Regions from separate parts of the Chryseobacterium sp. JV274 genome, predicted to be linked through region 1. Evidence: riboswitches for the same ligand, from Rfam matches in the RefSeq annotation. Region 1 holds a riboswitch; each other region holds the start of a gene.
The links. Region 1 has a riboswitch for S-adenosylmethionine ahead of CHRYMOREF3P_RS12600 (TonB-dependent receptor plug domain-containing protein). Riboswitches for the same ligand answer to the same signal wherever they lie in the genome.
Positions count from the first base shown of each region.

Region 1 (2,203 bases):
GGTAAATATCGTAGTTTAATAATAATCTGTCCTGTCCTAAATCAAAAGTCAATCCTGATTTTGCAAAATACCCACGTCCGTATCTGTCGGTATGACTTGTTAAAAGCTCATCCTGTTGGCCGTTCAGCATACTTTCACGGTAGTTTTGACCAACATTCAGCTGCCATCCGAAATATTTATTTCTGGCATTTAAATTAACGGAGTTGGTCGTTCTGCTTCTATACTTGTCATAATTTGTGAAAGAATAATTTCCGGAATACGTAGCAGTTAAATATTTATTGGCATTTTTGTTCGTGATGATATTCATGATTGCACCTCCGGATGTAGCCGGAAATTCAGCGCCGGGTTGAGTGATTACCTCAATTCTTTCTACAGAATTGGCAGGCATTCCTTCAAGAAAGGAGTTCAATTCATTGGATGTGATGTTCAGAGGTCTTCCGTTAAGATATACTTCCAGCATTTTTCCCTGGTACATCATTCCTGCGATGTCGGTAGATACCAGTCCAGGAAGCTTTTTTATTCCTTCCAATACGTTTCCGTTGTTCAGCTGAGGTTGCTCGGAAAAGTCAAAAATAGTACGGTCTGCCTTTTGTTCAACTGCTTTTTTAGTTTTGGTGATGACTACACCTTCAATCTGCTTTTCCTGAGGTTTGTTGTTTTTTTCCTGTGAAAAGACAAAAACAGAGCTTAATAAGGATAACGCGAAAATCGTTTTTTTCATAATGTTTTTACTGATATCCGGTTAGACGCTGAAAAAGATAATTTGTTACGCTAAAATGTTGAAAATCGAATTTTAGGTTAAATATTTTTTTATTTACGAAATAATTATATCTTTGCCGGGTAATTATCAAGAATCTCTAGATGGGATAGCAACCTGCAAAAACAAGCAAGGTGCTGCAATCGATAAGCCGGATCTTCCGGAAAAAATGTTTATCATTCTATCATTATCCCATCTTGAATTTTTGTTTTAAAGTTAAATTCAAATGTTTAAAGACAAGGGAAATCTCCTTACATCAGTTATCTTTTATTCTTCGGATCATGAAGTGAATCTTCATTATTCCCATATGTTTTCATGCCATTTCTATATGCGCATGTGTTGTTGCTTCTAGCCTTTTCTATTTCTAAAAAATAATACAAACATTTCGAACATTTATGTAACCTTAAAATTTAGGGATACGGGATTTGTATTGCTCAAAAAACAATTTTTAACAACAAAAAGTAAACAACAAATAACATGCATAATTTCAAGAAAAAAATATTTGTTCCTTCTATTGCGCTTATTTCTACATTTTATTACGCACAGACGGACACGTTACAATCTAAGAAAATAGAAGATGTAGTCATCCTTGGATCAAGAGGTTCCGGAAGATCATTGACAGATACACCTGTTCCGGTAGACATCATTAATATATCAAAAATTTTAAAACAGAGCCCGACTAATAGTATCAGCCAGGCCTTAAATTATATTGTACCCTCATTTTCATCCACTTCTCACACGGTTAACGATGGAACTGACTTTGTAGATCCTGCTCTTTTAAGAGGTTTAGGTCCGGATCAGGTTTTAGTTTTACTCAATGGAAAAAGAAGATACCAGTCTTCATTGATTAATGTTACCCTCACACCGGGAAGAGGATCTGTGGGAACCGATCTTAATGCTATTCCAGCTTTTGCTTTAGAAAAAATTGAGGTTTTAAGAGATGGAGCTTCTGCCCAATATGGTTCTGATGCCATTGCTGGAGTCGTTAACCTTGGATTGAAAAAAAGATTGGGGCTTTCCGGACAGGTGTTTTTAGGTGGATATGCTTCACCTGTTGCCAATAATTTCTCCGGAGGAGTGGATGGACAGACCATTTCTGTAGACCTTAATTATGGAGCTAAAATTGGACAGACCGGATTTTTTAACGTTACAGGTTCTGCCCAATACCGCGACCCTTATTCCAGAGCCGGAGTAAGAGAAGGAGATATTTTCAATGCCTATAATGCCATTAATTACAGAGCATTACAGGATGGAGTGAATATTGATGGGTTGTATAAAAATATTACCAATACTTCCAATACTCAGCAGATTATCAATACAATTAAACAATATGCAGGTAAGGTTGGATATTTTGCACCGGATTTTCAGTCTCAGATTTCGGGAGCAAATAGTATTTCGGACCTTCAAAAATTATTAGGTAAAGATTTTACCTCCCAGGAACTTAAT
Region 1 covers NZ_LR824569.1:2,729,790-2,731,992, reverse strand. The annotation lists gene CHRYMOREF3P_RS12605 (outer membrane beta-barrel family protein) at 1-721, opposite strand, end outside; SAM-I-IV-variant riboswitch at 840-937, shown strand; gene CHRYMOREF3P_RS12600 (TonB-dependent receptor plug domain-containing protein) at 1,235-2,203, shown strand, end outside.

Region 2 (2,203 bases), 870 kb from region 1:
CAAAAATTCCGGTATCGAAAATCTCATATTCCGGTTCCTTTTTGCTTCGTTTTCCGTTTTCTATAACAAGATCATCGTAAGGAAATTCATTAATCGGATATTTATACACCATTTTCATATAGCTGTGGGTAGGCGTATTGTCCAGGTAATAAAAGATTTCTTTGATGTCTTCACCATGATTTCCCTGAGGGTTACTCAATCCGAAGAATCGTTCTTTTACCATTTTATCTTTCTTGTTCCAGAATGAAAAAGCAAAACAGAAAAGTTGCTTTACATCAGAAATTCCGGCGATGCCTTCTTCTCCCCAGCGGTAAGCATAGCTTTCAGCATTATTATGATTGGTAAAATCCCAGGCATTCCCGTTTGAGCTGTAATCTTCACGTACATTTCCCCACTGTCGGTTGCTTACATAAGGTCCCCAGTTTTTCCATTTAGTATCTTGTAATCTTTCTTTTTCGGCGGTCATATCTCATCATTTTTCCATACGAAGTTAGTTTTTTTGAAAAATAATTCCAATTTTTTTCATCTGAACAATTATTAATATAGTTTTGAAATACTTGTATTTAAGGGCTTTTTTAAATATTAAAATATTTTTTTTTTGAAATTAAAAGAAAAGAACTACCTTTGCATCATTCGTTCATTCAAATATTGAAAATGTTATCAAGAAAGGTTGAGGGATTAGACCCTATGAAACCTTAGCAACCCTTTGCGCAAGCAAAGAAGGTGCTACGTTCTACCAAAGTATTTTGGACAGATAACTTACTGAAGTTCTTTTCAGCCATTTCCTGTGGCATTTTCAATTGTATTTGTATTAAAATATAATAGAATTGAAAACAGAATTAAACTATATAAATCTTTCGTATCAAACCAATTCCCAAAAGGAATACCATATCCCGTTAAGCTATCAGCTTTTTGGGAAAGATCTGTTTACAGCACCCATTGTTTTAATCAATCATGCACTTACCGGAAACTCAGATGTATCCGGAGAAAAAGGTTGGTGGAAACAATTGGTAGGAGAAAATCAGATTGTTGATACCAATCAATATACAGTTCTGTGTTTCAATATACCCGGAAACGGTTATGACAATTTTTTAATTGAAGACTATGAAGATTTCACGCCTTCAGATATCGCTGCGATATTTCTAAAAGGGCTTGAAGCTTTACATATCAAAAATCTATACGCCATTATTGGGGGCTCTCTGGGAGGAGGAATTGCCTGGGAAATGCTTGCCAAGCAGCCGGATCTTGCAGAAATATTTATTCCTATTGCCTGTGATTACAGAACACACGACTGGCTTCATGCACAATGTCTGGTTCAGAAATTTTTATTGAATGATAAAGAAGAACCATTACAGAAAGCAAGAATTCATGCCATGCTGTGTTATAGAACACCACAGTCGCTCAATGACAGATTTCAAAACCAATATAACCAGGACAAACAATGTCTGGAATCAGAAGACTGGTTGGTTTATCATGGTAATGCACTAAACGAAAGATTTAGTTTAAAAGCGTACAAACTGATGAATCATCTCTTAATGAATATTAATGCTGATGAACCATCACTGGATAAAATACAGGCACGAATGCACATGATCTCCGTAGATACAGACTTATTCTTTCCTGCTTCTGAAATCCGAATGTGTTTTGAAAACTTAAAAGAGAAAAATAAGAATGTTTCTTATCACGAGATCCAATCTATACACGGGCATGATGCCTTCTTAATGGAATATCAACAATTAAATAATATCATTAAAAACATTTTACAGAAGTAATGAAAAATGCTAACGAAATAAAATTTTTGAAGAACAGATCAATCATCAAATTTGAAGGAGAAGATTTCCTGGGAGAAATCGGGATTGACGGACGAATTTTTAAAGCGCTTACCTTAGCGCGTATCAGTGTAGGAGTAATTTCCCAACAGGCCATAGAAAACGGAATTTCTATCTTGGTTCAGGAAATTGATGCAGAAAAAGCAGTTGCTTGTCTTATTGATGAGTTTGAAGCAGAAAGAAAATCTGGAAAAGTTTCTCAGATCTATAGTATCAATAATGTTTCTGTGATCGGTTTTGTAGCAGAAGATTTCAATAAAGTATTTGCTGAGCTGGCAAGAAACAATGTTTTCCCATTACTTTTGAATCAGGTTGCGGGAGAAAACAGGGTCAACATCGTAGTAACTTCTTCACAGGATGAAAAAACCAGAAAT
Region 2 covers NZ_LR824569.1:3,598,297-3,600,499, forward strand. The annotation lists gene CHRYMOREF3P_RS16625 (MGH1-like glycoside hydrolase domain-containing protein) at 1-466, opposite strand, end outside; SAM riboswitch class I at 655-761, shown strand; gene CHRYMOREF3P_RS16630 (alpha/beta fold hydrolase) at 828-1,772, shown strand; gene CHRYMOREF3P_RS16635 (ACT domain-containing protein) at 1,772-2,203, shown strand, end outside.
Region 2: linked by a shared signal. The riboswitch ahead of CHRYMOREF3P_RS16630 (alpha/beta fold hydrolase) and the one ahead of CHRYMOREF3P_RS12600 (TonB-dependent receptor plug domain-containing protein) in region 1 are both predicted to bind S-adenosylmethionine.

Region 3 (2,203 bases), 710 kb from region 1:
ATTCCTTTATCATCCAGATACCCCAGAGAGAAGAAATAATTACTTTTCTCACTTCCTCCGCTGATATCAAGATCCACCTGATTTCTTGAAGCCACTCTCTGCAAGATATCTCTCCAGTCATCATTCCAAAGTGGTGATGCGCCAGGTAATAGTTTTCCATCTGTACCTACCGGCTTTGGATAAGCTGTCCCATATGGATTAATCCCTAATGAAGAAACAAGGTTGTCTGTTGCCATCTGAGCTGCCTGCTGAGAAGAAACTTTCCCGGATTGATATCCATTTCTCAATGCTTCCCAGTAAAGTTGAAAATACTGATCTGTATTTACCTGCTCATAGTCTTTTACCGCTCTTCCGGAGAATCCCTGACTGATATTAAAATTAACTTTCGCTTCCCCTTTCTTACCTGATTTTGTAGTAATGATGATAATCCCATTTGCTCCTCTTGAACCATACAAAGCACTTGCTGTAGCATCTTTCAGAACACTTATAGATTCGATATCGCTGGGACTGATAGAGTTCAGATTTCCATCAAAAGGAATTCCATCCACTACATATAACGGATCGCTGGAAGCGCTTATTGAACCAATTCCTCTGATTCGGATCGTGGAAACCGCACCTGGCTGGCCTGATGCACTGGTAGTCTGAATCCCTGCAACCTGTCCTTCTAATGCTTTCGTAATATTCGTTACAGGTCTGTTATTGATTTTATCGCTGGAAATTGTAGCCACGGAACCGGTATAGCTGTTTCTTTTCGCTTTTCCGTAAGCTACCACTACTACTTCATCAATCTCTTTTTCATGAAGGCTATCTTTTTTCGGCTTGGAATTCTGTGCATTTACACTGGTAATTCCCAGAAAAAAAGCAGCAACCGGAGGTATCCAAGCTTTAGAATTAAATAAAGTTTTACTAGTCATAATCAATTTTATTTATCATATATTAAAATTTAGCCCTTTGCAGAAAAGTCAGCAAAGGGCATCGATAAATACGATAAACCAAATGCTTATTTTTCCTTAAAAGGCTGAACGTAACACCTTGCCCAATGGGTAGGTTGTTAAGACTTCACGGGGTCAGTTCCCTCCATCTTTCTTTATAAGCCGATCGAAATATGTTTGCAAAGCTAAAAACTTTTAGTCTACAAAACAAGTAGACTTATTTATTTTTCATGATAAATTTTTAATAATTAACATAAAATTTTAATAAAACTCATTACAATAAGGAGTTGTAGCCGTTACCATTTATTCAAACATGACAAATATCATTATTAATAATTCAATGGAACAAATATTTGAGGACATCTTAATTTTTGTATTATTAATTGAAAAAACTTTTTAATTTTATAGGATGAAAGTTTTGATTATAAATGGGCCTAATCTCAATCTTTTGGGCACGCGGGAACCGGAAATTTATGGAAATGTTTCCATGGAAAGTTATTTGGAAAATTTAAAATCCGAGTTTCAGTCTCATGAAATACAGTATTATCAGTCCAATATTGAGGGCGAGCTTATCAACAGACTTCAGGAGGATGATTTTGATGCAGTGGTAATTAACCCGGGAGCATTTACCCATTATTCTTATGCTATCGCTGATTGTTTAAAGAATATCCGCAAGCCAAAAGTAGAAGTACATATCAGCAATATATACAAAAGAGAAGAATTCCGCCAGAAATCTGTAACGGCAGCGAATACAGATGCTGTTTTATCCGGCTTTGGAATGGATGGGTACAGATTGGCTTTATTGAGCCTGAAGTAATTTTCAGTCTATATTTTCCCACAGATAGCACAGATTCTCACAGATAATTATGTATAAAAAGAGAATAATTTATGAAGATAAAGGATAAGATTTACTGTAAAAGCATTGGCATATATTCCGGGCAATTAACGAAGAGAAAATCTTATATCGTTGAAGAAATAAATGATGAAAATATAAGAATCTGGAATGACGAAGGAAAACTGAGATGGTATTCACAATTTTATTTTAGTGCAGACAATGATCCGGAAATAATTTCTATTAACATAGATGATCCAATAGAAAATATTGAATCTGATGCCATAGAAGTAACTATTACCTTTTCCAACAAAGCAAAATACTGGATGACTTTCACTACTCCAAAGTATTTAGATAAGATATTGGACGAAGAATCTTACTTTTCTTCAAAACATTTTATGATCATAAAACATTTAACTGAAGAATCAATCAAATCAAC
Region 3 covers NZ_LR824569.1:3,437,275-3,439,477, reverse strand. The annotation lists gene CHRYMOREF3P_RS15850 (SusC/RagA family TonB-linked outer membrane protein) at 1-914, opposite strand, end outside; SAM riboswitch class I at 998-1,096, opposite strand; gene CHRYMOREF3P_RS15845 (type II 3-dehydroquinate dehydratase) at 1,342-1,749, shown strand; gene CHRYMOREF3P_RS15840 (hypothetical protein) at 1,821-2,203, shown strand, end outside.
Region 3: linked by a shared signal. The riboswitch ahead of CHRYMOREF3P_RS15850 (SusC/RagA family TonB-linked outer membrane protein) and the one ahead of CHRYMOREF3P_RS12600 (TonB-dependent receptor plug domain-containing protein) in region 1 are both predicted to bind S-adenosylmethionine.